One region of the Arthrobacter sp. Ms25 genome, then DNA from elsewhere that is predicted to be linked to it. Evidence: riboswitches for the same ligand, from Rfam matches in the RefSeq annotation. Region 1 holds a riboswitch; the other holds the start of a gene.

What was found. Region 1 has a riboswitch for thiamine pyrophosphate ahead of thiM (hydroxyethylthiazole kinase). Riboswitches for the same ligand answer to the same signal wherever they lie in the genome.
Region 2: it holds a riboswitch for thiamine pyrophosphate, as region 1 does, so the genes downstream of both, AC5RT8_RS11290 (ECF transporter S component) here and thiM (hydroxyethylthiazole kinase) in region 1, are expected to answer to the same signal.

Annotation. Positions count from the first base shown of each region.
Region 1 covers NZ_JBNHFP010000003.1:416,152-427,659, reverse strand. Annotated here, with positions in the region: gene AC5RT8_RS10195 (ATP-binding cassette domain-containing protein) at 1-477, opposite strand, end outside; gene AC5RT8_RS10190 (alpha/beta hydrolase) at 828-1,790, shown strand; gene AC5RT8_RS10185 (hypothetical protein) at 1,822-2,064, shown strand; gene AC5RT8_RS10180 (hypothetical protein) at 2,203-2,457, shown strand; gene AC5RT8_RS10175 (hypothetical protein) at 2,457-3,023, shown strand; gene AC5RT8_RS10170 (aldo/keto reductase) at 3,010-3,855, opposite strand; gene AC5RT8_RS10165 (VOC family protein) at 3,957-4,361, opposite strand; gene AC5RT8_RS10160 (glucose 1-dehydrogenase) at 4,614-5,366, shown strand; gene AC5RT8_RS10155 (MerR family transcriptional regulator) at 5,417-6,220, opposite strand; gene AC5RT8_RS10150 (hypothetical protein) at 6,314-6,556, opposite strand; gene AC5RT8_RS10145 (hypothetical protein) at 6,805-7,185, opposite strand; gene AC5RT8_RS10140 (serine hydrolase domain-containing protein) at 7,301-8,437, opposite strand; TPP riboswitch at 8,543-8,632, shown strand; gene thiM (hydroxyethylthiazole kinase) at 8,624-9,433, shown strand; gene thiE (thiamine phosphate synthase) at 9,430-10,110, shown strand; gene thiD (bifunctional hydroxymethylpyrimidine kinase/phosphomethylpyrimidine kinase) at 10,098-10,976, shown strand; gene AC5RT8_RS10120 (GNAT family N-acetyltransferase) at 10,963-11,508, opposite strand, start outside.
Region 2 covers NZ_JBNHFP010000003.1:645,431-656,938, reverse strand. Annotated here, with positions in the region: gene cls (cardiolipin synthase) at 1-1,101, opposite strand, end outside; gene AC5RT8_RS11305 (aminodeoxychorismate lyase) at 1,186-2,073, shown strand; gene AC5RT8_RS11300 (energy-coupling factor transporter transmembrane component T family protein) at 2,085-2,888, opposite strand; gene AC5RT8_RS11295 (ABC transporter ATP-binding protein) at 2,885-4,480, opposite strand; gene AC5RT8_RS11290 (ECF transporter S component) at 4,483-5,100, opposite strand; TPP riboswitch at 5,190-5,324, opposite strand; gene AC5RT8_RS11285 (DUF4235 domain-containing protein) at 5,416-5,679, shown strand; gene mnhG (monovalent cation/H(+) antiporter subunit G) at 5,676-6,254, opposite strand; gene AC5RT8_RS11275 (MrpF/PhaF family protein) at 6,259-6,519, opposite strand; gene AC5RT8_RS11270 (Na+/H+ antiporter subunit E) at 6,516-7,094, opposite strand; gene AC5RT8_RS11265 (Na+/H+ antiporter subunit D) at 7,109-8,719, opposite strand; gene AC5RT8_RS11260 (Na(+)/H(+) antiporter subunit C) at 8,716-9,201, opposite strand; gene AC5RT8_RS11255 (Na+/H+ antiporter subunit A) at 9,198-11,508, opposite strand, start outside.

The sequences.
Region 1 (11,508 bases):
CGTGATGGCACCGGAAGCCTTCACGGACGGCACGTTGAAGGAATACGCATTGGGCGGGCCGATCTGCGGCTGACCGAGCCGGCTGAACAGGATGCGCAGCATCGCGTTGGCGTCGGTCGCGGTGCCGACCGTGGACCGCGGGTTCGATCCCATCCGTTCCTGGTCCACGATGATCGCGGTGGTCAGGCCCTCCAGCAGGTCCACCTCGGGACGGGCCAGCGCAGGCATGAACCCCTGCACGAAGGCGCTGTAGGTCTCGTTGATCAGGCGCTGGGATTCTGCGGCGACGGTGCCGAACACCAGCGAGCTTTTACCGGATCCGGACACCCCGGTGAACACCGTCAGCCGCCGCTTGGGGATCTCGATGTTGATGTCCCGCAGGTTGTTCACCCGCGCGCCCTGCACCCGGATCACCCCGTGGGTGTCCGCCGGGTGTGGTGTGTGCCGGTCTGTTTGCGTTTCGGTGTCCGTGCTCATGGCCGCTGCATCCCTCCGCCGGTCCGGTCCCGTCCGTGCGATTCTGCCGCTTACTCTCCAGTGGCGGCAACGGGTTTTCGGGAACGACGACGGCGGGCTGCGGGACCGCACGGCCTGCCGGCAGCGCCGGCGCGGGGTCGACGGTTCGGCAGACCGGTGCCTCAGCTACACTCGGGCGCATGCCCGCACATGCTGCACCCGCACACGTCGTACCCCTTCCCGAGTGGTGCGAGGGTGCCCCGGGCAGCCGGGACTACACCCCGTCGGGACCAGCGGAGGGCGTTCCTTGGCTCTGCCGGTAGCCGGAGGCCAGCCATGTACCGCCCGGCGACCACGAAAGAAGGAACACGATGGCAAAGCTTGATCTGCGGGTACGGCTGGTCGGCAAAGTGCTGGCGCGGACCTCGGTGGCGAACAAGAGCGACGAACAGATCCTCGCCGACCAGCAGCGCAGCATCAAGCACAACCCCGTGGTGGACTGGGTCCTGGGCGGCGTCGCGCCCGGTGTACAGCTGAAAGACGACACCGCTGCGGGAGCCGAGGGCCGGATTCCCGTCCGCGTGTACCGGCCGAAGGACACCGCCGGCACGCTGCCGCTGGTGGTCCTGATCCACGGCGGCGGCTGGACCGTCGGCAACCTGGACATCTACGACTCGCTGGCCAGCACCATTGCCCGGGACGCACGCGCCGTCGTCGTCTCCCTCGAGTACCGACTCGCGCCGACGCATCCCTGGCCCGCCGCCGCGGAGGACTGCTATGCCGCGCTGACAGAGGTAGCTTCCCGTGCCGGCGAGTGGGAGGCCGACGCTGGCCGGCTCGCCGTAGTGGGCGACAGCGCCGGAGGCAACCTGGCGGCGGTGCTGACGCTGATGTCCCGTGACCGGTCCGGTCCCGGGATCGCGTTCCAGGGGCTGATTTATCCCGCGACCGACCTGACCCTGGGCAGCGCATCCATCGAGGAAAACGCCGACGCGCCCATCCTCACCAAAGCAGACATCCACCGCTACGGCGGTCTCTACGTCCCCGCCTTGGAAGACCGCAGCAACCCGTATGCCTCGCCGCTGCTGGCGTTGGACCACTCCGGACTGCCGCCGGCGCTGATCCAGGTCGCCGAACATGATCCGATCCGTGACGACGGGCTGCGCTACGCCGACGCGCTGCGCAGGGCCGGCGTACCGGTCCGCGTCACCACCTACGTCGGCATGCCGCACGGCTATCTGGCCTTTCCGCGGCTCTGCCGCAGCGCTCCGCAGGCACTGGCCGAGCTGACCGCGGAGCTGCGACGGCAACTAAAGCCTGCCGCGGTGGGGTAGGGCACGCCGCGGCTAGGACCGGCCGGCGGCCATGACCCCCGCCCTGGACCCCGACGACATGATGGATCCGACGGACAACCAGGACATCACCGCCAGCACGGATAAAGCCGAACCGATCGACAACGCCGAGCCGAAGGACCCGACGGACCCGATGGAGCAGGCGGATCCCACACTGCCGATCGACAGCACCGAGTTCTTTGACCCGATGGACAGCACCGACCCGGAGGACCACAGTGACAAAGCTGAACTCTCCATAGGTGTTCCTTCTGCGTGAGGGCGCGCCGCTTATCGTCGCGCCGGTCCCTCCGCACCCTAGCCCCGGCCCCGGCCCCGGGCATCCATACGGGTAGCCGCGGCAAATAGATGTCAACAAACACTTGACGTTCATCAGGTGTCAAGCTCTAATTGACGCATGATGACGTATCGCAAGTATCTGGCGGCCATGGGCGCCGTGTTCCTCCTGCTGGGCCTTGCGCTGGGCGGGCTTTACCTGTGGCTGGACCTGGACGGGTTCTTCGGCGGCATGTGCGCCGGGGCCTCGGTGACATCGACCATCTTCGGCGTCTATGTGTGCGTTCGGTATCTCTGGGGGAATCGGGGACGGAACGGTGCTGAAGCCGTCGACTGGCTCCCGAGCCGAAACCGGGCGGACCGGGACCGGGATTGATGAAACCGAGCAACGCGGACCCGAGCCAGCAGCCCGCCCCTGACCTTCAGGAACAGATCGGCGCGCTGATTCTGGGAGACTACGACGACGGCGGCAGTCTCACCGAGGCCGATCACCTCGCCCTGGTCGCGCGGGCGGGTGCCGCCGAGCGGGCCAGCCAGCAGCTGCAGCACCGGGCAGTCGCGGCGGCACGCCGCGCGGGGATCAGCTGGGCCGCGCTGGGCCGGGAACTCGGCATGAGCCGGCAGGCGGTGCAGCAGCGTTTCGGCGGCCAGCAGGAGGAACCTGTTTCGGGGTCCCGCGAGCGCTGGCTCGGCCCGGTCACGGCCTTCGACGAAATGACCGAACTGAAGGCCGCCGGACGGCAAGGGTGGCGCACCATCGGCGTCGACGTGCTGCGCCACCGGATGCTGCAGACCGACACGCAGTGGGAACACCGCCGCGTGCTCTGGACCCGGCCGGCCCACCATTACGAAACGGACGGGTGGCAGGTGGGCACCCGGTCCTTCCCCTGGCTCTACCTGGTGCGGAACCTGCACCGGTCCCCCGAACCTAGTCCAGCCTGACCCCGCTCAGCCGGGCCACCGCCTCCGGGTCCCGGTGGTCGAAGAACATGGATTTCCCGGTGTCGAGATCCGCGATAGAGGCCATTTCCTGCGGGCTGAGCTCGAAGTCGAACACGTCGAAGTTCTCGGCCATCCGCTCCGGCCGCACCGACTTGGGGATCACCACCACCCCGCGCTGAATCAGCCAGCGCAGCACCACCTGGGCAATGGACTTGCCGTGCACCTCGCCGACGGCCGACAAGGTGGGGTCGGAGAAGAGGTTGTTCTTCCCTTCCGCGAACGGGGCCCAGGACTCGTGCCGGACCCCGCGCTCGGTCATTAGCTGGTTCTCGACCGTCCGCTGGTAGAACGGGTTCGTCTCGATCTGGTTCACGGCCGGGACCACGTCGTGGTGCATGATGAGATCCAGCAGCCGGTCGGAGGCGAAATTCGAGACCCCGATGGCCCGGGCGGCGCCGTCGTTGTATAGCTGTTCCATCACCCGCCACTCGCCGTAGACATCCCCGAAAGGCTGGTGGATCAGGTAAAGGTCCACGTACTCCATGCCCAGGTTCTCCAGCGAGGTTTCGAAGGCGCGGGTGGTGGTGGCCTCCCCGTTGTCCTGGATCCAAAGCTTGGTGGTGATGAACAGTTCATTGCGCGCAATGCCGCTCTTCTGCACCGCCCGCCCCACGGCGTCTTCGTTCGAGTACGCTGCGGCGGTGTCCAGTGAGCGGTAACCGGCGGCCAGCGCGTTGGTCACGGCTTCCTCGGTCTGTTCCGGCGGCACCTGGTACACACCAAAGCCTAGGATCGGCATTTCGACGCCGTTGTTCAGGGTCACGGTTTCCATCGGCTTTCCTCTCAATGGTCTTCCGGAGTGCACGCCCGACACTACAAGCAGAGGACTCCGGGCGGGAGTGCCTCCGCCACATAATGCCTCGCCGCATGTTTTCAGCTAGCTGGCGCTACGAACGCCCGCCGCTCTTCATCGCTGCGCAGGATGCAGAATTCGTTGCCCTCGGGGTCCGCGAGCACCACCCATCCGGTGCCGTCTGCGTTGCGCCGGTCCGCGATTTCACGGGCACCCAATTCCAGGAGCCGGGCAAGTTCCTGGTCGCGGGTGCCTTCCGCGGGCTTCAGGTCCAGGTGGAGCCGGTTCTTGATCTGCTTGGCATCGGGAACCTCAATGAACAGCAGCCGCTGTGTTCCGTCCGGCGAGAAGATCATGCACTCCTCCTCGCCGGGCCGGTTCGGATCCTCCGGATCTTCCCCGAAGCCGAGGATCCGGCTCCAGAACATTGACTGGCTGTACGCGTCAAGGCTGTCAAAGGAGGTGTGGGAAATCAGGGATGCCATGGGGAGGAGCCTAAAGGGTTTACCGCCGATATGACACTGGCCACAACAGGGCCCTTTCGGCGGATTCTGCTCGATTCCGCGGCCGTACGATCGGAGTTGGGGTCTCCCTCCAGCACAGCGTCCCACCCGGTGATGCCGCTGTTGGCGTGGGGGACCACAGAAGCTACCAGCAGCCCCAAACCGTGGGACCCTGTGCCCACCCCAGCGGGATCATGCCGTCGAATCCGGCAACTCAACCAGGAGGATGCACCAGTGAGCGAACGACTCAAAGACAAAGTAGCCCTGATCACCGGCGCCGCCAGTGGCATGGGCGCCTCCCACGCGCGTGCCTTTGTGCGCGAAGGCGCCAAGGTGATGATTGCCGACATCAACGACGACGCCGGCGCCGCCCTGGCCGCGGAACTGGGCGACGCCGCCCGCTACGTACACCTGAACGTCACCAGCGCCGAGGACTGGGCAGCCGCAGTGGCCGCCACCCTGGAAACCTTCGGCCGGCTGAACGTCCTGGTGAACAACGCCGGCATTCTCGACGGCGGCCCGCTCGGCCAATACCCGGTGGAGCGCTGGCAGCGGGCACTGGACATCAACCTGACCGGCCCTTTCCTGGGCATGACCGCCGCGGTCGAGGCGCTGAAGGCCTCCGCCCCGGCGTCGGTCATCAACATTTCCTCCACCGCCGGGCTGGAGGGCATTGCCGGAATGCACGGCTACACCGCGTCGAAGTTCGGCCTGCGCGGGCTGACGAAGTCCACCGCACTGGAACTCGCCGCGTCCCACGTCCGGGTCAACTCGGTGCACCCGGGGTCCATCCAGACCCCCATGACCGCCGTGATGGGCCGTCAGAAGCCGATCGACTTCACCGAAACCACCCTCACCCGGCCGGCTGCTCCGGAAGAGGTCACCAGTGTTGTCCTCTTCCTGGCCAGCGATGAGTCCAGCTTCTCCACAGGCGCGGAGTTCGTAGTGGACGGCGGGATCACCGCCGGAAAGATCTACAACGTCTAAGACGGCGTGTTTGGCGGGACCGGCACTTCGGCGCCCGTCCCGCCGTTCCGTTACGCCGGCTGGACCGGCTGCTGCAGCTCCGTGACCCAGTCCGCCTGGTCATCGGAGACGGCACGGATATACACCTCCCGGCACGGGCCGGAGAGGACAAAGCCGCGGGCAATGGTCTCCATGTGCACGGCCTGCCAGCTTTCCGCTATGCGGTCCATGGCGCCAAGGTGGATACCGCAGATGGCTGTCGGCGCGGCCGGCAGGTCCACCTGCTCCACGCCGTCGGGTCCCGCAGAGGAGACGGCATACCCGGCAGTGATGTGCATGCCGTTTTCGCTCATCTCGTACTGGGCGATCGGCGTATCCAGGGATGCGCCCGTGGGTGCCAGTGCCTTCGCGACGGCGTCGAACAGGGGCCCGACGACGCCGGCCACCTCGTGCTGTTCGGCGACGACGGCGGTGCGGGCGGCCAAGCGGACCGCGGGCAGGGACTTGGAGACTATTTCTATCTGGGACATGGCGTTTTCCTTTTCAATGAGGTGGAGCCGCCGTTCCACGTCGAGGAGCCTCGCAGCCGCCGTTCTCTGTTCGCTCTCCACCTCGGCGCGCCGGACGCGGAGCATCCGGGCGATCCGGTCGGCGTCGACTCCGGCCTCGAGAATGGAGGCAATTTCCTCCAGGCCGAAGCCGAGCTGGCGGAGGGCGACGATCCGGTGCAGCCGTTCCAGCTGGGAGGGATCGTAGGAGCGGTAACCGCTGAACTCGTTGACATAGGCCGGTACGAGCAGCCCGGCGGTGTCCCAGTGCCGCAGCATGCGGTGGGTCACCTGGCCGATCTGCGCGAAGGCTCCGATGGATAACATGTCCCAGTTCTCCCGCCTTCCACTGTGTCAGGGTCAGGTTTCACGCCGAGATGCTTTTCCCCTGCAGCCCAGCACCGCGGCACACCGCTCTGGTCAGGTCGCGAGGCCGCCACTCCACACATCGTTGGGCTCGCTGTACAGGATGAAATCGAGCACCACCCAGGAAAAATAGATGAACAATGCCATTCCGCTGACGTTGAGGATTGTAGTGATCCAGCCGAGCACCTTCCCGGCAGTCGCCGGTGCATTCAGCTTCTCGGCCTTTGCGGCGTAGTAAATGGCGAGCGGACCAAGAATGATGCCCGCCGCGAAGAAGCCCACAACTCCCAGAATCATTGCCTGCTGTGCAAGGTGCTCCCCGGGCGTGCGCTCCCGGTTCCCCGGACCTGCGTACCCGCGATCTACAAACCCGGGGTACAACGGCGGCGGTGTCCCCGGGTAACCGCCCGGAAATGCGCCGGGGTGTGGTTGGGCATGCTCCTGCGGCGGGGAGTTCGGTACGGACACGTGGGTTTCTCCTCGTCGGTGCGGATTCCGATCATCGTAAGGTTTTTGCCCGAGCCGCGCGGCGGACAGCCGTTGGGCTAGATGGCTCGGCCGCCGAAGTCGGTGAGCGCGGCAAACACCAGGAAGTAGATCAACACCTGAAAGAAGGCGACGTAGAACGCACAAATGACCACGTTGACCCAGCCGAGCACCTTGCCCGCAGTCGCCGGGACATTCAACGCCTCGGCTTTTTGGGCGTAGTGAATGGCCAGGGGCCCGAGGACGAAGCCAGCAAAAACGAAGCCAAGCGCCCCGAACAGGAGCGATTGGTTCTTAAAGCTCTCGCCCGCTGCATGCCCGCCGGGCCGCTGGGCAGACATCGGGTAGGGCGGGAACTGCGTTCGCGGCCCATCCCCTGCTTCCCCCCTCGACGGGTAGGGATACTGGTCATTCTGCGGGTCCGGGTGGGGCGTGGACACGGGGCCTCTTTCTCCTGCGCTTCGGGATTCCGTTTATCGTAGGGCCTTCACTGTGCCATCACACCCCGGGAGACGTCCTCAACCGCGCCGTCGTCCGTCATTTACACCGGGATTTTCACGGCTCACGAATACTCTCCCGCAGTTCCCCGAACGGTTTCCAGAAGAAGTCGAAATGCTCCTGCGTGCTACTCAGGAACCGCTGGGTGAATACGACGCCGATGTCTCCGTTGGGGTAGACAGCGGCGCTGGTCCCGGAGCCGCCGAGCCACCCCCACATGCCCGGCTCGGACCAAGGCGCCCCCTGTCCTGTCTGCACGGCAGTCATGAATCCCCAGGACTCGTCCGGGCCGGCCACTTCAGCCACGCCGACCTGCTGCGGGGAGGTCAGCTGGTCTGCGGTCATTTCGCGCCGCAGTTGGGCCGGCAGCACTGTGTCATCCGCGAGCCCGGTGAGGAAGCGCAGAAAGTCCGGCACGGTGGAGACCATCCCTCCGCCCAGAGACGCGAACTTCGGCGGTCCTGCCAGTGCGTCCCGGTAGGACACCGCCTCGAACAAGCCGCCGTCGTCGTTGGCCGCGTACACCACCGGGAAGTGTTCGGTGCCCGTCGGGAACCCGGTGCCGGTCAACCCGAACGGTTCGCTTATCCGTTCCTGCACCAGCTGGTCCAGGGGCGTGACGGCGGCTGCCGCGAGCAGGACCGAGAGAACGTCGGCGCTGGCGTGGTACATCCAACGCTCCCCCGGCTGGTAGGCCAGCGGCAGGCTGCCGAGCCGTGTCAGGTACTCCTCGGGGGTCATGTCCGGCGGGTTGGGTCCCCAGAGGAAATCCTGGGTGGCCGCCACATAGGGTGTCGGGTCGAAGTCGACGCCGAGCCCGGCGGTGAAGGTCAGCAGGTGGCGTACCGTCACGGGACCGCGGGCCGGGACCGTCAGCGTTAAAGGCGCATCCGGGGTCGCCAGCACCCGCAGGTTCGCCAACCTCGGCAGCCAGCGCCCGGCCTCGTCATTCAACCCGAGCGTGCCGTCGGCCACCAGGCTCATGGCCAGCGCACCGCCGATCAGTTTGCTCAGCGAGGAGATGCGGAACGGGGTCTCCTCACCCATTGGCTCGGACTGGTCGAATCCCAGCGCCCCGGTGGCGAAGATTTCGGTCTGCCCGTTGATCCGGACCCCTGCCACCAGTCCCGGGCACCAGCCTGATTGGACGGTCTCGGTCAGACTGTCCCAGAGGGGTGCGGCGATGCCTGGCATGCCTCAACTGTCCGCTTCTGCGGGGCAGGGAGTCAACGGACCGGGGCTGGGTGTGCGCTTGCCAATGCGCCTTTGCCTTTCGTCCCCACCGCTCGTAGAGTCGATCCCAGTGACACGGGGTGCCGCAAGGCTGAGATGACACCCGTTGAACCTGATCTAGTTAGAACTAGCGAAGGGATGTCGCGGATGACTATTCGCCTCACACCGTTAACCGTTTCCACCCACTTGGACCGCCTGCGGGCCGAACCGCCGCTGGTGCAGTGCCTCACCAACGCCGTGGTCACCAACTTCACCGCCAACGTACTCCTGGCCCTCGGCGCCGCTCCGGCGATGACCGACATTCCCGGCGAGGCAGGGCCGTTCGCCCGGATGGCCTCCGGCGTCCTGATCAACCTGGGCACCCCGCACGCCGAACAGCGCACCGCCATGCTCGAAGCAGCGGAGGCAGCCACTGACACCGGCACCCCCTGGGTGCTGGACCCCGTTGCGGTCGGCAGCTTGCCCGTCCGCACTGCACTGGCCGCCGATCTGCTGGTCCTGCGCCCCACCGCAATCCGTGCCAACGCGTCCGAGGTCATCGCCCTCGCCGGGCTGGGTGCAGGCGGACGCGGGGTGGACGCCACCGACGACCCGGAAGAAGCCCTCCCGGCGGCCACCCTGCTCGCCGGCAAGTACGGCAGCGTCGTGGCCGTCTCCGGCGCCACGGACGTCATCACCGACGGCACGGACACCCTGCGCCTGCGCAATGGCAGTTCCCTGCTCACCAAGGTCACCGGCGGCGGCTGCGCCCTGGGCGCGGTCACGGCAGCATTCCTTTCGGTGGCCGACGACGGCGGCCGGCTGGTTGCCGTTGCCTCCGCCACCGCTGCCTACACAATTGCCGCCGAACAGGCCGCAGGGTCCGCAGCCGGTCCGGGAAGCTTCGCCCCGGCGTTCCTCGATGCGCTGTGGAACCTCGATTCCGGGCTTATCGCCGAGCGGCTGGTGGTGGAATGAGTACCGCACCTGCCACCGCCTCCATGCGCGAACGTGCCCGGCACACCGGGATCTATCTGGTCACGGATACGGACCAGTGCGGTGCCCGTGGCGTCACCGACACGGTGCGGGCAGCCGTCGCAGGCGGCATCCGCACCGTCCAGATCCGCGAAAAGCACGCCACGGCCACGGACTTCTACTCGCTGGTGCTGGCCGTTGCCGCGGCCGCCGGACACCAGGCGCTGCTGCTGGTTGATGACCGTGTGGATGTTTATCTGGCCGCACGTGCCGCCGGCGCCGAGGTACACGGTGTCCACGTGGGCCAGAGCGACCTGCCGGTCACCGCGGTGCGGCAGCTGGTGGGGCCGGACGCCGTCGTCGGGCTGACTGCCAATACCGCGGAACACCTGGCTGCTGTCCGCGCCCTGCCCGCCGGAACCGTGGATTATCTGGGCGCTGGAGTCATCCGGCCCACCAGCACCAAACCGGACCACCCCGAACCGCTGGGAGTGGACGGATTCCGTGCCTTCGCGGCAGAATCTCCGCTGCCCTGTGTGGCCATCGGCGGAATCCAGGCCGCCGATGTCGAACCGCTGCATGCCTCGGGGGCTTCGGGGATCGCCGTCGTGTCCGCGGTCTGCGCCGCAGCCGATCCCCTCCGGGCGGCAGAGGAACTGGTGGCGGCATGGAACCGGTGAAAATCCCGCGGATCCTGAGTATTGCCGGCACCGACCCCACCGGCGGGGCCGGCATCCAGGCGGACCTGAAGTCCATTGCCGCTACCGGCGGCTACGGGATGGCCGTGGTGACAACGCTGGTGGCACAGAATACCCAGGGCGTGCGCTCTGTCCACTCCCCTCCGGCGTCCTTCCTGCTCGAACAGCTGGCGGCCGTCAGTGACGACGTGTCCATCGATGCCGTGAAGATCGGCATGCTCGGCACCGCAGATGCCATCCGGACCCTCACCGGCTGGCTGGACAGCGTCCGCCCACCCGCCGTCGTCCTGGATCCGGTGATGATCGCGACCAGCGGCGACCGGCTCCTGAATTCCGACGCCGAAGAAGCGCTGCGCGGCCTGCTGGCCCATGTAGACCTGGTGACCCCGAACCTGCCCGAACTCGCAGTGCTGCTCGGCGAAGGCCAGGCCTCGTCCTGGGAGGAGGCATTGGAGCAGGGCACCCGCCTCGCTGCTGCCTACAATCTGTCCGTCCTGGTGAAGGGCGGGCACCTGCCCGGAGCGGAGGCGCCGGATGCGCTGGTCCGGTTCGACGACGACGGCACGCGGCAGGTCACGGAGGTCCGTTCCGCGCGGGTGGATACGGCGAACACGCACGGCACGGGCTGCTCGCTCTCCTCTGCGCTGGCGACGCTCTACGCCCGGTCCGGGGACTGGGATACCGCGCTGCGGGCGGCGAAGGCGTGGCTGCAGGAGGCGCTGGAAAACGCGGACGGGCTCCAGGTGGGAGCCGGTCACGGTCCGGTGAACCATTTCCATGGAATATGGGCACGCGGGTTGGCGGACCTGCCGGAGCGGGAGGGTGCTCCAGGAACTACGATTCCCTGACTATGCCGAAAATCAGCAGGTCCCGCCGCCGGCCGGAAATCTCCAGATAACTGCGCAGCAGCCCTTCGCGCTCGAAACCCGCAAGTTCTGCGGTGCGGATTGAGGCGGTATTCCACGGCTCGATGTACGCCTCCACGCGGTGCAGCTGCGGAATGGTCCACGCGAACTCCACCGCGGCCAGGAGCGCCGAGGCGGCGTAGCGGTGGCCGCGGGCGGACGGAGTGATCCCATAACCGGCCTGGGCGCGGCCTTTCGCCAGTTCCCTGACCCACAGCCCCAGCTGACCCACGCACCGGTCGGTGCCGGCGTCGGCCACCGCAAAGGAAAAGCCGGCGCCCTCCGCGTACCGGTTCCGCTGCCGTTCCACCCACTCCAGCGCCTGTGCAACGCTGGCGTTCCCGGCGAGAGTACCGATGGCGGGGAAATACTCGTCCCGGGACATCTCCCTGACCGTGGCCGCGTCTTCATCCCGGAAGGCGCGCAGGCGCACGTTTGCGTGCTGCGGGGCGACGGACGGCCAGGCTGGCATGCC
Region 2 (11,508 bases), 230 kb from region 1:
CTCCACCCCGCGCTGCGCCGCCGTCGTCACGGCATACAGCAGGGTGTCGTCAGGAACGAAGTACGGGCTGGTGATGGATATCCGGTCGCTGGCCGAGTAGATAAGGGAGGCGAAGAGGCGCAGGTTGTTTTCGGTGCTGAACCCGGGGCCGCTGGGCACCACCTGGCAGGTGACGTTGCCCGGATCGAACGACCACTCGTACAGGTCCATTTCGCGTTCCAGGTTTTCGTCCGTCTCGGCATTCCAGTCGGTGATAAAGACCACGTTCAGTTCATCCACCACCGATCCTTCCACCCGGGCCATCAGCTCGACCCATTTCCGGCCCGACCGGCGGTTCCGGCGCTTGTTGTACCCCGGCTCCACCAGGTTCTGCGAACCGGTGAAGCCGACGGCACCGTCCACCACCAGGATCTTGCGGTGGTTGCGCAGGTCCGGGCGGCGCCAGCGGCCGCGGAAGGGGTTGACCGGCAGCATCCGGCGCCACTGGATGTCACTGCCACGGAGTTCGGCCAGCAGTTTCCGGTAGCCGGGGATCCGGACCGTGCCGATGTGGTCATAGAGCAGCCGAACGGTGACCCCGCGACCGGCGGCGTCCTTCAGTGCGCGGAAGAAGTCCCGTGTGACCGCGTCATAGGCCATGATGTAGAACTCCACATGGACGTACCGCTCGGCCTCCTTCACTGCGTCGGTCATCTCGGCAATGGACTCAAGGTAGTCGCGCTGCAGGTCCACCTTGTTGCCGTCGAGAGTGGGGAACGAGCCCAGCCGCCGGTTGAGTTCCGCGGCATTGAGCACCCACTCGGGACCGTCGTAAGTGGTGCCCTCGGCTTCCAGCTCCTTGGTGTTCTCACGCACCAGGCGGTTGATTTCCGCCTGCCGTCTCACCCGGTGGTCGGAGAGCCGGTGGTTGCCGAAGAAGGAAAACAGGATGATTCCGGGGATCGGGAGGAAGAAAATGCACAGCAGCCACGCCATCGCGGTGGTGGGTCGCCGGTTGCCGGGGACCACGCCCAGGGCGATGATCCGGATGGCATAGTCCACCGCCGTCAGTATCGCCGTTATCCACCCGGACGGGTCCAGGCCGGTCAGAGACCACCACACACTCAAGCTCCTCCCAGACGCCGCCTTCCGACCAGCCTATCGGTCCTGCGGTTCAGGCTGTGCCCGCGCGGCTACGCTGGGGCCATGACTGTTCTGGTTTTCCTGGATTCCGCCTTTCCCGACGGGCGTCCGGCCGACGCCGGTGTGCCGCACCTCATGGTCACTGACCTGGGTGTGACGCGCGGAGACGGGATTTTCGAATCCCTGCTGGCCGTCGACTCGGTGCCCCGCAAGCCGGACGCCCATCTGGACCGGCTGGCGTCCTCCGCCCGGCTGCTGGACCTGGAGGTGCCGCCTCGGACGGCCTGGGAACGGGCCATCGCCACCGCACTGGCGCTCCACGCGGAGGAGCAGTCCGACGGTTCCGGCCGCACCGGCCGGGCCGCAGTGAAGCTCGTGGCCACCCGCGGCGTCGAGGGTGCGCACACCCCGACGGCCTGGGTCCAGGTAACCGCCGCAGCCGATGCCGCACCGCAGCGCTCGGAGGGCCTCAAGGTCCTGCTGCTGAACCGCGGCTATGACAGCCAGGCCGCCGCCCATGCTCCGTGGCTGCTGCTCGGCGCCAAGACGCTCTCCTACGCCGTGAACATGGCGGCCCTTCGCTACGTGCGGCAGAACGGCGCCGACGACGCCATCTTCACCTCGTCCGACGGCAAGCTCCTCGAAGGGCCCACGTCCACCGTTGTGCTCGCCCGCGAACGCGGCGGGGTCCGGACCCTGCTGACCCCCGAACGGCGCAGCGGCATCCTGGCCGGAACCACCCAGGATGCCCTCTTCAGGGCCGCCGAGGCAGCCGGCTGGGAACTGGGGTACGGTCCGCTGGTGCCCGAGGACCTGTTCACGGCCGACGGCGTCTGGCTGGCCTCCAGCATCCGGCTGCTGGTGCCGGTGCGTTCGGTCGACGGCCGGGAACTGCCCTTCTCCGAGGACCTGAACACCGAACTGGGCAAGCTGGCGGACGCCGCCCTCTAGGGGAAACCGCCTCAGGTGAGGATGAAGGTGAACGTCCCGGCCGCCACGGCTGCCGCTATGGCCGCAGCGGATACGGTTATCCCGGCTCCCAGGACGAGCACGTCGATCCTGCTGAAGGTCGACGTCCGGGCCCAGGTCCGCTCCGCCGCTCCGAAGCCGCGCGCTTCCATGGCCGTGGCGAGGCGGGTGGCCCGGCGGATAGCCTGCACCAGCAGCGCCAGGGACTGCCCGGCGAAACCCCGGAGCCGGGCTGCCCGGCCGGCGTCCGATCCCGCGCCGCGGGCGTGCCGGGCCAGGCCGATGGTGCGCCATTCCTCCACGAGCAGTCCCACCAGGCGCATGGCAGCCAGCGCCCCGAGGACAAACCGGTGCGGCAGCCGCAGCTTCTGGGCAAGGGCGTCGGCCAAATCGGTGGGGTCCGTGGTGGCCAGCAGGTAGATTCCCGGCAGGGCGATTGCCAGGCCCCGCAGCCCGATGGCGATGCCCGCGCCCACCGACCCGGAGGTGAACACCAGCGGGCCCAGGTCCACCAGCACCGTTCCGGTTTTTTCCGCCAGCAGCGCGGTGCCCCACGAGCCAATCACCGCCGCGGCCAGCAGCGGCCAGATCCGCCGTGCCAGCGTGGAGGCCCGGATGTGCAGCAGCGGCAGCAGGGCCAGTTCCGCCGTGAGGACGACGGCGGCGCTGACCCAGTCCACCGTAATCAGCACCGCCGCGGTCAGCAGTACCGCCGCGGCGAGCTTGGAGAGCGGATTGGCCCGGGCCAGGAATGTTCCGGCAGGGCGGGCCGGCGCCCCGGCCACGGCGGCGCTCACCGGCGCACCTCCCCGGCTGCCGTTCCGGCGGGAACATCCGGGCCCAGGGTCCCGTCCGCGGCCCGCAGGTTCCGGGAGGCGAGCGCCCGGACAAACTCAGCGTCGTGGGTCACGGAGACCACGCACCGCCCCTCCGACAACTGTTCGCGCAGCAGTGCCACGAGCTCGGCCCAGGTCCGGGCGTCCTGCCCGAAGGTCGGTTCATCCAGGAGCAGGATGGACGGTTCCGTGGCGAGCATGGTGGCCACGGACAGGCGCCGTTTCTCCCCGCCCGAGAGGGTGAACGGGTTGGCGTCGAGCAGCGCGTCCAGCCGGAGCCGTTCGGCCAGCAGCTGTACCCGGACCAGCACCTGCGCTTCCGGCTCCCCGCCCAGCCGTCGGGGACCGAAGGCAAGTTCGTCCCGCACGGTGGTGGCCAGGAACTGGTGTTCGGGTTCCTGGAAGACAGTGCCGATGCGGTCCACGAGCTGCGCCGAGGTCCAGCGGCCCGGTTCCGTGCCCGCGGTGCCGGCCAGCGGCGGAGCTGCGGCCAGGGTGCCGTCCCGCGGCAGGAGCAGTCCGCCCAGGGTCAGGGCGAGGGTGGACTTGCCGGCACCGTTGGGTCCGGTGATCCCGACGGCGGTGCCGGCGGCCAGTGCCAGGTCCGCTCCGGCCAGTACGGCCGGACCGCGGACGGACCGCGCAACGGCCAGCCCGCGGGCTTCCAGCAGCAGGGGTCCGGCCGCTGCCGGGGTCCACGGACCTCCCGGGATCTCCGGCGCGGTGCCCGGAAGCCAGACGCCGGATTCCGCCAGGGTGCGCCGGTACCCCGGATTTCCCAGCACGTGTTCCGGCGGACCGTCCGCAAGGACGCCTCCGCCGGCGGAAAGGACCACTACCCGGTCCACGACGCCGGCCCAGACCTCCACCCGGTGTTCGACCACAATGAGCGTTGCACCGGTGCGGTCGAGCACCCGGGTCACGGCGTCGCGGATTTCCGCTACGCCGTCCGGGTCCAGGTTGGCGGTGGGTTCATCGAGCAGCAGCAGCCCCGGTTCCATGGCCATCACGGAGGCCAGCGCCAGGCGCTGCTTCTGCCCGCCCGAGAGCGCTGACGTCGAGCGGTCCAGCGGCACGGCCAACCCGACGTCGGCGAGGGCGGACCGCACCCGCGGCCAGATCTGAGCGGCCGGGACGGCCAGGTTCTCTGCGCCGAACGCCACTTCGTCCCCTACCCGGGACAGGACGGTCTGGGAGTCCGGATCCTGCAGGACCAGCCCGGTCCTGCCGCGGGCAGCGGGATCCGCCGGGTGGACGCCGTCGAGCGTCAGCGTCCCGTGTTCCTCCCCGCCGGTGTCGGGGCCCAGGACGCCGGCGAGGGCGTGCAGGAACGTGGACTTTCCGCCACCCGAGGCGCCCAGCAGCAGCACCCGCTCCCCGGGGGAAATGGCCAGGTCCAGGCCGGACACCGCCGAACCGGTCCGTCCCCCGTGCCGCCAGCCCCAGCCCCGTGCCTCCACCGCCGCGGGGCGGGAACGCCGGGAGGCCGGGAGCGGGCCGGACGGAACCGGGCCGGGCCGGCGGTTCCGACCGCCCTTCCTACCGAACAGCACCGCTACGCCGTTCCCGTCCGGCCGGACGCGAACGGGGCGAGTGCACCTGTCCGGGCCAGCGCCCGGACCGCCAGCCAGGACAGGCCGCCGGCGATGACCGCACCGGAAAGGCAGGTGAGCAGGACGTAGAGCAGCTGCCACTGTGCGGCCCATTCCACGTTGTACAGGACGTTTTCACTCAGGCCGAGGAACAGGCCCGCGCCCAGGCCGGCGAGCAGCGCCACGGGCAGGGAGAACCGGCGGTACAGGAAGAGCAGGAACACCAGTTCGGCGCCCAGGCCCTGCAGGAAGCCGGACAGCAGGACGGAAAGGCCGAACTGCGTGCCCAGCACGCCCGAAACGGCCGCGGCCAGCATTTCGCAGTAGATTGCCGCACCGGGTTTGCGGATGATGAGCCCGCCCAGCACCCCGGCAATCAGCCACCCTCCGGTATAGAGCCCTGCGAGCGGCGGAAAAGCTGCGGTGAGGGCGCTGATCCCGGCATAGCCCAGGGACCAGGCCCAGAAGATCACGCCGACGGCCACCGCAAGGACGGAGGCAACAACAATGTCGACCACCCGCCAGGTACGCCTCGAGGCTGCAGGCCGGGTGTGGTGCGGTGCTGCGGAAAGGTCTTTCATGAATATCCTCCTGATATCAGGAGGGGAGGGAGATACTGCGCCGCGAAACCGGCGCACTCCCCCGCAGGCCGTTACCGGCCAACGGGGAATTCCCTGAGCTCTCGACTCCCTTCGCCGGTACTAACCGGATCAGGTTCGAGGGTCTGCGGCTACCCGCACTCTCAGCGCCTTTTCCTTCGCGGTCCGAAGACCTGCTGCGGGACGGCGCTCCCCTGTCGTATGTTTGCGGTTCCACTCTACACACGCACCCCCGATCCGGCGACGGGCAGACGGGTACCGTAGGGTTAGGGAAAACGCCCGAAGCTAGGAGTATTCATGAACCTGATCCTCAAACTGCTGGGAACCGGAGCGAGTGTCCTCTCCGGCATCGTCGCCGCCAAGGTGCTGGACTTCGTCTGGACCAAGGCCACCGGCAACGAGCCGCCCAAGGATGCCGAAGGCAGCCTGGAAAACAGCCTCCGCTCAGCCGTGGCTTTCGCAGTGGTCTCGGGCGCCGTCAGCTCCGTCATCCGCGTGCTGACGAACCGGGGTACGCAGCGGGCTATCCAGCGCTACCAGAAGACTCCGGAAATCGTCTAGGCCGCACCGTCCTTGCCTCTGCCGCAGGCGGAGGAGCCGCGCTCAGCCCTCGGGGTTTTCTCCGGGCGCTGGGCGTCGCTGTTTAAGCCGTCCCCGGCACTTCCGCGGGCACGCAGCAGCTCGTCGTCGTCGAGCTCCCCGGTATACCGGTGCCCGGGATCGTCATCCACGCGCGGATCATCGTCCTCGTCTTCGAGGGCCTCGTCCTCTTCCGCCTCCCGGAGCAGGCGCTGTGCCCGCTCGACGACGTCGTCCAGCTCGTCGATCACCAGCAGTTCCGGCCGCAGGTGCTTGGTCCGGTACCCGGCGCGGCCCACCATGTGGGCGGAAACCGGTGCGGTCAGGAGCATGAAGATCCAGGCCACGAACAGGATGGGCAGCAGCTTCCAGCTCCGGAATTCCACAGCCAGGGCCAGCAGGAACAGGAGCAGCCCGAGCACCTGGGGTTTGGTGGCAGCGTGCATCCGGCTGAGCAGGTCCGGGAAGCGGATCAGGCCGACGGCGGCGGCCAGGGACATTGAAGCCCCGCCGATCATCAATACGGCCACGATGGCGTCATAGACGGTCTCTTCCATGGTGCTACCGCCGATCCGTCACGAAGCGGGCCACCGTCACGGAACCGATGAAGCCGATGAGGGAGATGGCGACCACCAGCGCCAGGTAGTCCAGGTTGCGGTAGACGATCATGTCGGTGATCAGGGCAGCCCCGACAATGGCCAGCAGTACGTCCGATGCCAGCACCCGGTCCAGGATCGAGGGGCCGCGGGCAATCCGGTAGATGGCGCCGGCGCCGGACACGGCCAACATGACGGACACTGCCACCACGGCTACGGTCATCATGCCCGGCCTCCGATCTTTCGTTCCCGTGTTTCTTCTGTTTCGGCGCGCAGGGCGGCCAGCTCCTCTTTGGTTCCGAGTATGCGGATCAGCCAGGCTTCCGCGTTCAGGGCATCCGCCCGCACCCTTTCGGCCTGTTCCGCCGTGGACACGTCCAGGGCGTGCAGGTAGAGAGTCGAGGTGGAGCGGTCGACGTCGACAATCAGCGAACCCGGGATCAGGGACAGCACATGGCCGGTGGCCGTGACCAAAAGGTCCGACCGGCTGCGCAGCTTCACCCCGATGACGCCGTTGCGGATCCGCGGGCCGCGGACAAGGGCCAGCCGGAACACATGGATGCTTGCCTGCACCAGCTTGTAAAGGAAGCGCCCCGCGAAGGCGACCGCGTAGAACGGGTTGAATCTGCCGCTGAGCTCCACGGGCGGGAGATAGAAGATGTTCGCCACGACAAAGGCGATGGCGGCCCCGAAGATCAGGTTGCCGGCACTGAAGTCCTGCCAGAGCGCGCCCCACAGGAACACCAGCCAAATCAGCAGGGGCAGCTCCTGCAGGAGCGGGACGCGCGACCGCTTGCGCATGCGTGCTTCCTTGGTCACTGGGCGGCCCCCTCGCCGAGCACGGCTTCAATGTACGGTGTCCGGTCCAGCAGGTCCCGCGCGGCGTCGTCGCTGAGCGAAAACAGCGGTCCGGCGGCCACCGTGAGGGCGACGCCGAGGGCAACCAGGCCCACCGTGGGGTAGACCATGGTACGGGGCAGCAGGTCCACGGATTCCCTGCCGGAGAAGCGCCCCGTGGCGTGCTCGATGACATGCTCGGAGCTGCGCAGGCTGGAACCGTCGGTGCTGGTGGCCAGCAGAATGGGGTCCGGGTGCACGGCGTCCTCGGGGGTACGCCAGAACGCGCGGTTCCACACCCGCGCCATCACCAGCAGGGTCAGCAGGCTGGTGGCGGCGCCCGCACCCACCAGGACGTATGCCAGCGGGGTGCCCAGTTCCACGCCGGCCTGCATCAGGCCGAGTTTGCCCAGGAACCCGGAGAACGGCGGGATGCCGGCGAGGTTGATGGCCGGGATGAAGTACAGGACGGCCAGCAGCGGCGCGAGTTTGGCGAGGCCGCCGAGCCGGTCCATGTTGGCGGTGCCGCCGCGGCGTTCGATCAGGCCCGTGACCATGAACAGCGATGTCTGCACCGTAATGTGGTGCACCACGTAGAACACGGCGGAACCGATGCCGACCACGGATGCGATGGCCAAGCCGAAGACCATGTAGCCGATGTGGCTTACCAGGGTGAAGGAGAGCATACGTTTAATGTCGGTCTGCGCCAGGGCACCCAGGATGCCCACCAGCATGGTCAGCCCCGCCACCACCATCAGCAGCGTGTTGATCCGGTCCCCGGGGAAGAGCAGGGTCTCGGTGCGGACCATGGCGTAGACGCCCACCTTGGTCAGCAGGCCCGCGAACACGGCGGTGACCGGGGCCGGGGCGGTGGGGTAGGAGTCCGGCAGCCAGAAGGACAGCGGGAAGACAGCGGCCTTGATGCCGAACGCCACCAGCAGCATCAGGTGCAGCATCAGCTGCGTCGCCGGGTCGAGGTCGCCGAGTTTCAGCGCCAGGTCAGCCATGTTCACGGTTCCGGTGGCGGCGTAGATCATGGCAATGGAGATCAGGAACAGCAGCGAGGACACCACGCTGACCACAACGTAGGTCACGCCGGCCCGGATGCGCGGCGTGGTCCCGCCGAGGGTCATCAGGACGTAGCTGGCGGTCAGCAGGATCTCGAAGCCGACATACAGATTGAACAGGTCCCCGGCCAGGAAGGCGTTGGACACCCCGGCGACGAGGATCAGGTAGGTGGGATGGAAGATGGAAATGGGTCCGTCTTCGTCGCCGTCGGCCATACCCTGGCCGGTCGCGTAGATCAGCACCGACAGGCTGATCGCCGAAGAGACCACCAGCATCAGTGCCGAGAACTGGTCCACCACCATCGTGATGCCGAACGGCGGAAGCCAGGCACCCAGGTTGACGGCCTGCGCCCCGGACTGCCAGACCGACCCCAGCAGGATAATCTCCAGGACCAGGGTGACACTGAGGATACTGATGCTCACTGCACGCTGGGAGCGCTGGTGGCGGATCAGGATGAACGCGAGGGCCGCACCGAGGACCGGCAGCACCACCGCCAACGGGGCAAGGCTGGCTGTGGTCATCGTGTCACCTCCGGTCCGTTTGGTGTGTTGCTGCGCTGGGAGCCGGGAGCCTCTTCGGCTTCCTCCGGCGGTGTGAATTCCGTGGTGTCCTCCGGGACGTCCGCGTCGTCTTCGGCGTCGAAGCTGCTCTGGCTGGCCACGCGCCGGTCCTCGATATCGTCCTGGACCTCGTCCTGCCGGCCCAGTACCCAGGACCGGTAAATGATGCCGAGCATAAAGGCCGTCACCGAGAAGGAGATCACGATCGAGGTCAGGATGAACGCCTGCGGGAGCGGATCGTTGTAGGCGTCCGGCGCGATGTCCTTGTTGAAGATCGGAGCCAGGCCCGCCGGTCCGCCCGTGGCGAGCAGCAGGATATTCGTTGCGTTGGTGAGCATGGCCAGGCCCAGCACCACACGCGTCAGGCTCCGCTCAAGCAGCAGGTAGATGCCGGCCGCATACAGGCAGCCCATAACCAGCAGGAGGGTGAGGTTCACCGTCACCGTGCCACCTCTTCCTCTTCGGGCCGGGGTCCGTCGCCGGCGTCGGCCCGGGAAGCAAGCTCGATGATCTGCGGTTCCTCCACAATGTCCTCGTCGTCGTCGTCGGCATCGCCCTCGCTCCGCTCGTCGATTTCCGAGCCGAGGCTGCGCAGGACATCCAGCACCAGCCCCACCACCACCAGGTACACGCCGATGTCGAAGATCGTGGAGGTGACGAATTTGACCTCTCCGAAGACCGGCCAGGTGAACTTGAGGATCATGCTCTGCAGGATCTGCCCGCCGAAGAACAGCGGTGCCGCGGCGGACAGGGCAATCACGCCCAGACCGCCGCCCAGCAGCGTACCGGCACTGACCGGGCTGGCTTCGGCCAGCTCGAAGCGCCCGCCGGCCAGGTAGCGGATGGTCAGCGCCAGCCCGGCCATCAGCCCGCCGGCGAATCCGCCGCCGGGCGCATTGTGCCCGGCGATCAGCAAATAGACCGAGAACAGCATGACGGAGTGGAACAGCAGCCGGGTGATGACCTCGAAGATGATGGACCGGCGCTCGGGTGCCAGGGTCCGTCCCGCCACCAGCCAGGCGTCGCGGCCTACGCTGGAGAATTTCCGAGCGAGGGCGAGGGTGGCCTCGCGGCGTCCGGTGGGGGCGAACTGCTCCCGGCCGCGGTCCACGGAACCGCTGGCCACGCCCTCTGCCCGGCGCCGCTTGTCGCCGCGTCCGCGGACGAAGATCAGGGAGGCAAGGCCCGTGGCCGCGATGGCCAGCACGGTGATTTCGCCGAACGTGTCCCAGGCGCGGATATCGACCAGGGTGACGTTGACGATGTTGGACCCGCCGCCGCCCTCGTAGGCCAGCTCCGGGAAATCGAGGGATACGGGCGCGGCGACGCGGGAGGCCATGGCGGTCATGGCGAACACGACCATGCTGGCACCGAAGACGATGCCCAGCAGCGCCCGCAGGAAACGGTGGCGCTTGGGTTCGCGCTTCCACAGGCGGGCGGGCAGGGACCGCAGGGCCAGCACAAAGGCGACCAGCACAATCGTCTCGACGAGCATCTGGGTCAGGGCCAGGTCCGGAGCGCCCTGCAGGGCGAAGATCAGGGCGATGCCGTAACCGCTGACGGAAACCATCAGCACCGCAAGGAACCGCTTGGTAGCACGGGCCGCGGCAACGGCACCCAGGACAACCGCCGCTCCGACCACCGCCTGCAGCGGGGTGTCGTACAGGCGGAAGTTATCCGGCATGGGCGCGGACCGCAGGATCAGGGCCGTCATCGGCGTGAGGATCGCCATGGTCAGGATGACGAACAGGTAGAACGTCAGCGAACCGCGCTGCGTGCGTCCGGTTACCCATACGGCGACGTCGTCGAGCACCCCGATGGTGCCGCGGTAGGACCGCTCGGCGTCAAGCGGGGACGCGACGTCCCGCTGGAGGGATTCCACCTGCCGGGCCATCAGGAACAGGACGACGCCGACGCCGAGCGTGAGCGCGGTCAGTCCAAGCGCCGGGGTCAGGCCGTGCCAGAGGGCCAAGTGGGTGGGTTTGCCTTCCGCCGGGAAGAGATCCGCGTAGGAGGCAATCGCGGTATCCAGCGGTGCGGGCCAGAGCCCGAAGAGCACCGTGACGCCGGCCAGGATCGCCGGAGCCGCGAGGAAGGACCAGGACACCGTCTTGAACGGGGTGGGCGCGCAGCCCTCCTTGGCGGCGAAAGCACCCCAGATGAAGCGGGCACTGTAGGCAAAGGTCAGCATGGAACCCGTCACCACGCCAGCGAGCAGGAGCCACGCCGCGATGGTGCCCTGCTGCTCGCCGTAATGTACAAACGTTTCGTAAATCGATTCCTTGGCCACGTACCCGAGGAGCGGCGGCACACCCGCCATGGACGCAGCACCGATGACGGCGACGACGGCGAGCTTCGGCGCTGCACGAAAGATGCCGGAGAGTTTGCGGATGTCCCGGGTTCCGGCCTGGTGGTCAATGATGCCGACCACCAGGAACAGGGTCGCCTTGAAGAAGCCGTGTGCCAGGAGCATGCCCATTCCGGCGACGGCGGCCTCACGGTTGCCCAGGCCCACCACCAGCGTGAGGAAGCCGAGCTGGCTGACCGTGCCGTAGGCGAGGATCAGTTTGATGTCGTACTGGCGCAGGGCGCGCCAACCGCCCAGCAGCATGGTCGCCAGGCCCAGCACCAGCACCATCGGGTGCCACAGCAGCGTCTCGGAGAAACCGGGGGCCAGCCGGGCAATCAGGTAGATGCCGGCCTTCACCATGGCCGCGGCATGCAGGTAGGCGCTGACCGGGGTGGGAGCC